One region of the Streptomyces pallidus (ex Mingjun et al. 2026) genome, then DNA from elsewhere that is predicted to be linked to it. Evidence: riboswitches for the same ligand, from Rfam matches in the RefSeq annotation. Region 1 holds a riboswitch; the other holds the start of a gene.
What was found. Region 1 has a riboswitch for cobalamin ahead of ACSHWO_RS04135 (ABC transporter substrate-binding protein). Riboswitches for the same ligand answer to the same signal wherever they lie in the genome.
Positions count from the first base shown of each region.

Region 1 (5,136 bases):
CCGCGAGTTCGTCTACTGGCGTACGCACAGCGCCGGATCCACCCTCTCGCCCGGGCACGTGGAAGCCTGGCGGAGCGTGCTCACCGGAGCCGGGGCCCTCATCACCAGCGGGATCACCGGGGCCCTGTCGGCCGGCAGCGGCGAGGCGGTGGTGGCCGCCGCCGAGACCGTGCACCGGGCCGGCGGGCACGTCTCGTACGACCCCAACTTCCGGCCCCGGCTGACCGGCCGGGCCGCCGCCCGGCAACTGCTGGCGCGGGTCGCCCCGCTGACCGGCCTGCTGAAGACCTCCTGCCCCGACGACGCGCTCGCCCTCGTGGGCACCGCCGACCCCGGCGCCGCCGCGGCCCGTTACCGCGCGCTGGGCGCCCGTACGGTCGCGGTCACCGCGGGGGCGGACCGGCTGCTCCTGGACGACGGGACGCTGGCCGAGTACCACTGCGTGCCCGTCAACCCGGCCCCGGTCGACGCCACCGGGGCCGGGGACTGCTTCACCGGCACCGTCACCGCCCGGCTCGCCCTCGGCGACAGCCTCGCCGACGCCGTGGCCCACGGCATCGCCGCCGCGTCCCTGTCGGTCTCCGGGCGGGGCGGCACCGGCCGCGTCCCGACGTTCGCCCAGACCGCGGCCCTGGCCGCCACCCACCGCCGGCGCCGCGCCCCGGGGGACACGCACCCTTAATCGAGTGGATCTTCTCGCCGCGGCATGGCATGGTTGTCCCCATCGAAGGGGTGTAGCTCAGCTGGTCAGAGCGTCGGTCTCCAAAACCGAATGTCGCAGGTTCGAATCCTGTCGCCCCTGCCACGGTGAACCGGTGGTTCACGTGTGAAGGCCCAGGTCCGGGTTGGCGGAGCTGGGCCTTCGTCATGTCACCGCGCGGTCCGCGGCGTCTGGCAGACTGGTGTGGACCAACTCGGCGGTGCAGGACAGGAAACCGGTGCGAATCCGGTGCGGTCCCGCCACTGTGACCGGCCCGCCTCCCGCGGGCCGGAAGCCAGATACTGACGCGCCGCCTCTTCACGTCGACCAGGGGACGAGGATCCCCCGGAGAGGCTTCGCCATGCCGCGTTCCCGCGCCCTGCTGCGCGCACTCGCCCCGATCACCCTGCTGGTACCGCTCGCCGCCTGTGGCGGGTCGAGCGGGGCCGGACAGGGCGCCGCCCCGGGGACGGCCGCCGCGCCCGGGTTCCCGTACACCACCGCCAACTGCGGTGTCACCAGCACCTACCAGGCGCCGCCGCAGCGGGCCGTCACCATGAACCAGCACGCCACCGAGCTGCTGCTCGCGCTCGGCCTGCAGGACCGGATGGCCGGGACCGCCTACCTGGACGACGCGGTGCTTCCCGCGTACAAGCCCGCCTACGACCGGATCAAGGTGCTGGCGAAGGAGTACCCGTCCAAGGAGGTGCTCCTCGGCGCCAACCCGGACTTCGTGTACGGCGGTTACTCCAGCGCCTTCGACAAGGCGCAGGGCCGCGACCGCGAGGCGCTCGCCGGGGCGGGCATCAACACCCGGCTCAGCGTGGAGTACTGCACCGACGGCCCGGTGGGCCTGGAGCAGCTGAAGACCGAGATCACCGAGGTCGCCCGCACCTTCGGGGTGCCCGAGCGGGGCGAACGGCTCATCGCGGAGCAGCAGCGCCGCATCGACGCCGTCACCGCCCGGGTCAAGGACAGGGGCCGGCCCTCCGTCTTCGTCTACGACTCCGGTCAGGACAGCGCCTTCACCTCGGGCGGCCACGGCATCGGCAACGAGATCGTCTCCCTGGCCGGCGGGACGAACACCTTCGCCGACCTGGGGGACACCTTCGGCGACGTGTCGTGGGAGAAGGTCATCGAGCGCAAGCCCGAGGTCGTCCTCATCTACGACTACGGGGGCACCACCGTCGAGGCGAAGAAGCAGCGCCTGTTGAACGATCCGGCGCTCGCGGAGGTTCCAGCGGTCAAGAACCGGCGGTTCGCCGTGCTGCCGCTGTCCTCGGCCGTCCTCGGCGTGCGCGTCGCCGACGCCGTCGAGGCCCTGGGCCGCCAGCTCCACCCCGACGCCCCGTGACCCGCCCCCGTACGGGCCCTGCCCGGCGTCCGCCCGTCGCCGTGGTCCTGCTCGTCCTGGCCGCCGCGCTCCTCGCGTCGGCCGTGGCGGGGCTGGCCCTGGGGCCGGTCCGGATCGCCCCCGGGCAGGTGCTCGACCTGGTGCTCCGCGGACCCGGGCCGGGCGGCGGGGCGTTCGGCTCCATCGTGTGGGACGTGCGGATGCCGCGGGTGCTCCTCGGCGCCGTCGTCGGGGCCGGGCTCGCGGTGGCCGGCACCGTCCTGCAGGCCCTCGTCCGCAACCAGCTCGCCGACCCGTTCCTGCTCGGCGCCTCCTCGGGTGCCTCGGCCGGCGCGGTCCTCGTCATCGTCCTCGGGGCGGGAGCCGGCACCGCCGGGACGGCGGGCGCGGGCGCCCTCGCAGGTCTCGCCGGTATCGCGGGCGGGGCCGGGGTGCCGGCGGCCGCGTTCGCCGGGTCGATGTGCGCGCTCGTCGCCGTGTACGCGATGGCCCGGCGCGGCGGGAGCATGACGACCGGGCGGCTGGTCCTCGCCGGCGTCGCCGTCCAGTACGTCCTGTCCGCGCTCACCAGCCTGGTGCTCGTCCTCGCCGCGCGCCCCGACCAGGTGCGGTCCGTCCTCTTCTGGACCCTGGGCGGCCTCGGCGGCGCCCGCCCGGACGAACTGGCCCTGCCCGCGGCGGTGCTGGCCGCCGGCACCGCCCTGCTGACCGCCCTCGCCCGGCCGTTGGACCTGCTGCTGGCGGGGGAGGAGGGTGCGCACACCCTGGGGCTGGACGCGGGCCGCTTCCGCGCCGCCGTCTTCGTCCTCGTCTCCCTCGTCGTCGGGGTGCTCGTGGCGTACAGCGGGGCGATCGGCTTCGTCGGGCTGATGGTGCCGCACGCCGCCCGGATGGTCGTCGGGGCCGCGCACCGGTCCCTGCTGCCGGTCGCCGCCCTCGGCGGGGCGGTGTTCCTGCTCCTGGCCGACCTGATCGCGCGCACGGCCGCGGCGCCCGAGGAGATACCGGTCGGCGTGGTCACCGCGCTGGTCGGCGGACCGTTCTTCCTGTGGATGCTGAGGCGTTCCACGCGCACCGAGGGGCTGCCGGCATGACCGCGGACGGGCGGGCGCACCCGCTGGACCTCACCGTCGACGGCGTGGGCTACACCACCGGCGGACACACCCTGCTCCACGGAGTGGACCTCACCGCCCGGCCCGGCGAGACGGTCGGCGTGGTCGGCCCCAACGGCAGCGGCAAGACCACGCTGCTGCGCTGCGTGTACGGCACCCTGCGGCCCACCACCGGCCGTGTCCTGCTGGACGGCGCGGACGCGGCGGCGCTCGGCGTCAAACACCGGGCCCGGCGCACCGCGGTCGTCCCCCAGGACGCGACCGGCCTGCTCGGACTGACCGTCCGCGAGGTCGTCGCCATGGGGCGCAGCCCGCACAAGCGGTTCTGGGAGCAGGACGGCCCGGACGACGCCCGGCGGGTCGCCGAGGCACTGGAGACCGTGGGCGTCGCCGCGTTCGCGGACCGCCGCTTCGACGAACTGTCCGGCGGCGAACGCCAGCGCGCCCTCGTGGCCCGCGCCCTGGCCCAGGACCCCGGCCTGCTCGCCCTGGACGAGCCGACGAACCACCTCGACGTCCGCTACCAGCTGGAGCTCCTGGCCCTGGTGCGCGCCCTGCCCGCCACCGCCGTCCTCGTCCTCCACGACCTGAACCTGGCCGCCGCCTTCTGCGACCGCCTGTACGTCCTGTCGGCCGGCCGCGTGGCCGCCTCGGGCCCTCCGCCCGAGGTCCTGACGGAGGACCTGCTGGCCGAGGTGTACGGGGTACGGACCCGGATCGGCGTCCACCCGGCCACGGGCGTCCCGAACGTCGTCTACCTTCCCCTGGACGCGCAGCCGGCGGCCCGCTGACCGGGACCGTACCGGAACCGGCAGGACGCGGCCGTGCTCCGCCCGGCGGGGAGCACGGCCGGCGCAGCGCCTACCCGGCCGAGGCCTCCTGATGGCCGTAGGGGCGGGTGATCAGTTCCAGGGCGTGGCCGGACGGGTCCAGGAAGTAGATGCCGCGGCCGCCGTCGTTGTGGTTGATCTCGCCCGGGTGCTTCTGCCGGGGGTCGGCCCAGTACTCGATCCCGGCCGCCCGGATCTTCTCGTACGAGGCGTCGAACTCCGCCTCGGAGACCAGGAAGGCGTAGTGCTGGACGGTGATGGACCCCGCCGGGACGGTCGCGAAGTCCAGGGTGACGCCGTTGGCGGTTTCGACGGGGACGAACGGTCCCCACTCCTCGCCGACCTCAAGGCCGAGGAGGTCGGCGAGGAACGCGGCCGACTCCCGGTTGTCCCGGGAATGGACGATCGTGTGGTTCAGCATGACTGACATGTGTGAATGCCTCCGCAAGGCACATCACGGGCACCTCCATGCCTCACCCGGTCGGTGACCGACACGCGATGCCGTGATCACGATCCTAGACGTCCGCTCCGGGGGGAGTCCACCGAGCGGGCGGGAGCGCCCACACCCCCTACCCGTACACCTCCTTCACGTTGTCCCGGGCCGGGTGCGTGCGGCCAGCGGGGCCCGCCGCGAAGGCGCGGAGCAGGTTCTCCGTCACGCGGGTGGTCAGGGCGCCCGCCCTCGCGTCCAGGCCGTGGACGGCGCCGCTGCTCCCGTCGCCGGTCGCGTCCAGCGCCTCCACCCAGCGCATGGTCCCGGTGGCGAAGACGCCCGCGCCGCTCGGCACCGTGTAGTACGCGGTGTCCTGGTGGCTGGACCGGCCCTCGCACACCACCGGGGAGTGCGCCAGGATCTCGATCGGCCGGGGCGTCGGGAAGCCGGTGTCGACCTTGTCGTACTCCACACCCACCAGGTGCGCGAAGCGGTCGCCCGCCTTCACGCCGGTGCCCTCGAAGAGCCAGTGCCCCGGGTGCGTCACCACGTACGGGGCGTCCACGGGGTAGCCGTCGTAGATCACGCCGAGCAGCGAGCTCTCGGGGTCGGCGCCCGGCGCCGAACGGAAGTCGGTGGTCGCCGGGTGGCCCCGCTCGTGTCCGGGGTCCCGGTCGTAGGAGGACTTGTAGCAGACGACGGTGCGC
Region 1 is NZ_CP196181.1:995,318-1,000,453, reverse strand. Features, by position in the region: gene ACSHWO_RS04145 (PfkB family carbohydrate kinase) at 1-682, shown strand, start outside; tRNA gene ACSHWO_RS04140 (tRNA-Trp) at 729-805, shown strand; cobalamin riboswitch at 889-1,025, shown strand; gene ACSHWO_RS04135 (ABC transporter substrate-binding protein) at 1,062-2,054, shown strand; gene ACSHWO_RS04130 (FecCD family ABC transporter permease) at 2,051-3,148, shown strand; gene ACSHWO_RS04125 (ABC transporter ATP-binding protein) at 3,145-3,957, shown strand; gene ACSHWO_RS04120 (VOC family protein) at 4,028-4,426, opposite strand; gene ACSHWO_RS04115 (N,N-dimethylformamidase beta subunit family domain-containing protein) at 4,566-5,136, opposite strand, start outside.

Region 2 (5,136 bases), 1.8 Mb from region 1:
TCCGGTTGGAGGCGTCCTTGAAGGTCATCCAGCCCTGGCCGGTCTGCGCGAGGGTGCGCATCATGCGGCCGTACAGCTCGCGGGCCGGCATGGTCTTCTTGGCCAGGCCCGCCTGCTCGGCCTTGACGTAGGCGGCGTCGAACTCGTCGCCGTACAGGTCCACCAGCTCGGGCACGTCGGCCGGGGAGAACAGCGACCACTCGCCGTCGGCGTTCACGCGGCGCATGAACTCGTCCGGGATCCAGTGCGCCAGGTTCAGGTTGTGCGTACGCCGGGCGTCCTCACCGGTGTTGTCGCGCAGCTCCAGGAACTCCTCGATGTCCGCGTGCCAGGTCTCCAGGTAGACGGCGGCGGCACCCTTGCGGCGGCCGCCCTGGTTCACGGCGGCGACGGAGGCGTCGAGGGTCTTCAGGAACGGGACGATGCCGTTGGAGTGGCCGTTGGTGCCGCGGATCAGCGAACCGCGGGCGCGGATGCGGGAGTACGACAGGCCGATGCCGCCGGCGTGCTTCGACAGGCGCGCGACCTGGTGGTAGCGGTCGTAGATCGAGTCGAGCTCGTCCAGCGGGGAGTCCAGCAGGTAGCAGGAGGACATCTGCGGGTGCCGGGTGCCGGAGTTGAAGAGCGTGGGGGAGGACGGCAGGTAGTCCAGGCGGCTCATCAGCCGGTACAGGGAGGCGACTTCCTCGACCGCCTCGATGCCGTCGTTCTCGGCGAGGCCGCAGGCCACGCGCAGCATGAAGTGCTGCGGGGTCTCGATGACCTGGCGGGTGATCGGGTGGCGCAGCAGGTAGCGGCTGTGCAGGGTGCGCAGGCCGAAGAAGCCGAAGCGGTCGTCGGCGCCCTCGCCGAGGGTGTGCTCGACCAGCGCGTCGAGGCGGGCCGCGTGCAGCCGGACGAACTCGGCGGTGCGGTCGGCGATCAGGCCCTCGCGGTGGCCGACCTCGACCGAGGCGGAGAAGGAGGTGGCGCCCTGGCCCGCGGCCTCCTCGGCGACGGCGATCGTCAGCAGGCGGGCGGCGAGCCGGGAGTAGGCCGGGTCCTCGGAGATCAGACCGGCCGCGGCCTCGGTGGCCAGCCCGCGCAGCTCGGCCTCGTCGGCGGCCGCGCTGCGGCCGCGCAGGGCGGCGGCGGCGACCCGGCCGGGGTCGGTGTCGGGAAGGTCGGCGGTCAGCTCGGTGAGGGTGCGCAGCAGCGCGGCCCCGGGGCCCCCCTCAGTTCCGTTGTCGGACGGGTCGGACTCGGCGCGCGGTGCGGAAGGCGCGATGGTCACGGGGGGAGCTCTCCCTCGCTCGGCTCCGGGACGGCGGCGGTGCGGGCGCGAGCGGGCGCGCGCGGGCAAGGGCCCGTCAGGGCAGCACCGCGCGGCGTCCACCGGCCCTACCGCGGGGCCCGGACGTGGTCGGCACCCGGTTCGGTCGAGCCGGGCGCACTGTCGGCAGGTCGTCGGACTTCGGTGACACCGATGGGTGTACTTCATACCGTTGCGGGACAGTTCCGGATTCGCACCGGATTCCCCTGCGGCGACAGCGAGGATGAGCATACATGTGGGGGGAGGTTTCTGTGTGACCCCCTAGATGTTGTGTCCGCCCCTTTGCTGAGCGTGGCCTCACAGCTCCAGTCGGTAGGTGAGCAGGGTCAGTGCGGGGATCGGGGACCAGTCCAGTTCCGGGGTGCGGACGAAGCCCAGGCGGGCGTAGATCCGCTGGGCGCCGCGCATCGCAGGCTGGGTGGACAGGGTCAGCGCGGTGACCCCGTCGAGGGCCCGGGCCCGCCCGATGCACGCCCGTACGAGGGCCTCTCCGACGCCCGCGCCGCGCGCCTCGGGCGCCACGGCCAGCATCCGGAACTCGGCCTCGTGCGGCCCGGCGACGTCGGCGAGGGGGCTCCCGGGCGGGGCGAAGGTCACCCCGCCGAGCACCTCCCCGCCCCGGACGGCGACGAGCACCTCGCCGTGGCCGGCCCGGCCGGCCACGTCGCGCAGGACGTTCAGGTAGCTGTCGTCCTCGTTCCGGTCGAGCAGCCCGTCGCCGGTGTAGGCCTGCCCGGTGATCTCTCCCAGTCGTTCGTACTCGGCGGTCGCGGCGACGCGGATGTCGATGTCCATGCCGCCGAGTGTGCCGGACGGGGGCGGGCGCCCGGCGCTATCGTCGGAAGCAGCACCGTCGAGGAAGGCGAGCGAGGCATGACCGTGATGACCGAACGTCCCCAGATCCTGACTGAAGAGTTCGAAACCCTCGCCCGGATAGCCGCCCGCGAGATCGAGGGGTTGAGGCTGGAGTTCATCGGCGGGAAGCTGGGGGTCAAGGCGATGCCGGATGGGGACCACGGGATGATCATCCAGTGGCTGCTGAGGGTCTGCATGCAGCACCGACCTGAACTCTTCCTGCACAACCAGGGCATCAAGGTCGATCGATATCGTGCTGGGCGGGCCATTCCGGATGGCGTGCTGGCGCCCAGCCAGGCGTTCGTGGGGCAGGGTGACTGGTGTGACCCAGACCCTGTCCTGATGGTTGTCGAAGTGACCTCGTGGGACTCTGACACCGACCGCCGGGACCGTCGGGAGAAGCCCCGCGCCTATGCGGAGGCCGGCATTCCCGTCTACTTGCTGATCGATCGGGCCAAGTGCGAGATGTCCGTCCACAGCGAGCCCAGCGGGCCACGATACGAGAACGTGCGCACAGTGCCGTTTGGCAAGGAGATCGAGCTGCCCGACCCCGTTGGCATCACGCTCCAGACCGATCCCCTCAAGGACTGGGTGCGCTGACCCCGCGGTATGAGAAGGGCCCTGCCGGCGATCCGGTGGGCCCTTCTCGCGCAAGCGCATCGCTCAGCAGCAGCGGAAGCCCGAGCGGGGGTCCGCCTCGCGGGCGTCCGTACGGGCGCGTTCGAAGGCGCGGCGGGTCATGACCTCGGCGCCCGGGTCGTGGGAGCGGGCGTGCGCGACGTACCGGTCGTACGCCGCCTCGCCCGAGAACTCCCGCAGGTAGAACCGCGCCTTCGCCAGCGCGCCGCGCACCGCGCCGCCGCTCACGCCACGGGCTCCTTCGTGCGGCCGCCGCCCGAGTCGAGGCCGGCGGCGGCGAGTTCGGCCCGTTCCTGCGGGGTGGCGAGGAGCCCGGCCGGAGCGATGATCCTCGACTCGGTCCACGGGACCTCGGTCAGCCGGACCGATTCGGGGCTGCGGACGGCGCGGACGCAGGTGCGGGCCGCGTCCAGCAGCACGATGACGATCAGGACCGCGAACAGCGCGGACAGGACGCCGTCGACGGTGGCGTTGAGGACCACCGTGTGCATCTCGTCCATGTTCTTCGCGGGTGCGAGCACCTTGCCGGCGTCGATGCCGTCCTGGTACTTGTCGCGCTGGGCGAAGAAGCCGACCTTCACGTCGTCCGAGAAGACCTTCTGCCAGCTGGCGGTGAGGGTGACGGCCACGTCCCAGGCGAGCGGCACACCGGTCACCCAGGCCCACCTGAGCCGACCGGACTTGACCAGCAGGGTCGTGCAGACGGCCAGGGCCACCGCGGCGAGCAGCTGGTTCGCGATGCCGAACAGCGGGAAGAGCTGGTTGATGCCGCCCAGCGGGTCCTTGACGCCGACCCACAGGAAGTATCCCCAGGCGCCGACGACGAGCGCGCTGGTCAGCCAGACGCCGGGCTTCCAGCTGATGTCCTTGAAGGACTTGTGCACGTTGCCGAGGGTGTCCTGGAGCATGAACCGGCCGACGCGGGTGCCCGCGTCCAGCGTGGTCAGGATGAACAGGGCCTCGAACATGATGGCGAAGTGGTACCAGAAGGCCTTCATGCCGGCGCCGCCGAGGACGGCCGAGAAGATCTCCGACATTCCGAGTGCGAAGGTCGGCGCGCCGCCCGTGCGGGACAGCAGGGTGGCCTCCTCGACGTCCTTCGCGGCCTGGGCGAGGAATTCGGGCGAGACGCTGAACCCGAGGTTCGTGACCGCCTCGGAGGCGGTCTGGACCGTGGTCCCGACGACTCCGCCGGGGGAGTTGACGGCGAAGAACAGACCGGGCTCGACGATGCAGGCGCAGATCATCGCCATGACGGCGACGAACGACTCGGTCAGCATGGAGCCGTAGCCGATGACCCGGACCTGGGTCTCCTTCTGGATCATCTTCGGGGTGGTGCCCGAGGAGACCAGGGAGTGGAAGCCGGACAGCGCGCCGCAGGCGATGGTGATGAAGACGAAGGGGAACATCGACCCGGCGAAGACCGGGCCGTCCCCGCGGGCGGCGAAGTCGGTGATCGAGGGCATCCGCAGGGTCGGCATGGCGATGACCACGCCGAGGGCGAGCATCGCGATCGTGCCGATCTTCATGAAGGTGGAGAGGTAGTCGCGGGGCGCGAGCAGCATCCACACCGGCAGCACCGAGGCGATGAAGCCGTACGCGACCATCCAGATGATCAGCGTTTCCTTCTCCAGGGTGAAGGTGTCCGCCAGCGAGGACTCGGCGACCCAGCCGCCCGCGACGATCGCGAGCAGCAGCAGGGCGACGCCGATGACGGAGACCTCGGTGACCCGGCCCGGCCTCAGCACGCGCAGGTAGAAGCCCATGAAGAGGGCGATCGGGATGGTCATGCCGATGGAGAAGACGCCCCAGGGCGAGTGCGCCAGCGCGTTGACGATGACCAGGGCCAGCACCGCCAGCAGGATGATCATGATGGCGAACACGGCGACGAGGGCGGCGGCTCCGCCCACGGGGCCGATCTCGTCCCGGGCCATCTGGCCGAGCGAGCGGCCGTCGCGCCGGGTGGAGAAGAAGAGGGTGACCATGTCCTGGACGGCCCCCGCGAAGATCACGCCGGCGACGATCCAGATGGTGCCGGGCAGGTAGCCCATCTGCGCGGCGAGCACGGGGCCGACGAGCGGTCCGGCGCCCGCGACGGCGGCGAAGTGGTGGCCGAAGAGCACCCGGCGGTCGGTCGGGTGGAAGTCGACACCGTTGTCGAGGCGTTCGGCGGGGGTGGCCCGGGTCTTGTCGACCCGCAGGACCCGGTCCGCGATGAAGCGCGCGTAGAAGCGGTAGCCGATGGCGTACGAGCCGAGCGCGGCGGCGAGCAGCCAGGCGGCGGAGACCTCTTCGCCGCGGGAGAGTGCGAGCACGGCCCAGCCGATGGC
Region 2 is NZ_CP196181.1:2,792,939-2,798,074, reverse strand. Features, by position in the region: gene ACSHWO_RS11925 (ribonucleoside-diphosphate reductase subunit alpha) at 1-1,273, opposite strand, end outside; cobalamin riboswitch at 1,421-1,543, opposite strand; gene ACSHWO_RS11920 (GNAT family N-acetyltransferase) at 1,610-2,107, opposite strand; gene ACSHWO_RS11915 (Uma2 family endonuclease) at 2,186-2,767, shown strand; gene ACSHWO_RS11910 (YbdD/YjiX family protein) at 2,831-3,034, opposite strand; gene ACSHWO_RS11905 (carbon starvation CstA family protein) at 3,031-5,136, opposite strand, start outside.
Region 2: it holds a riboswitch for cobalamin, as region 1 does, so the genes downstream of both, ACSHWO_RS11925 (ribonucleoside-diphosphate reductase subunit alpha) here and ACSHWO_RS04135 (ABC transporter substrate-binding protein) in region 1, are expected to answer to the same signal.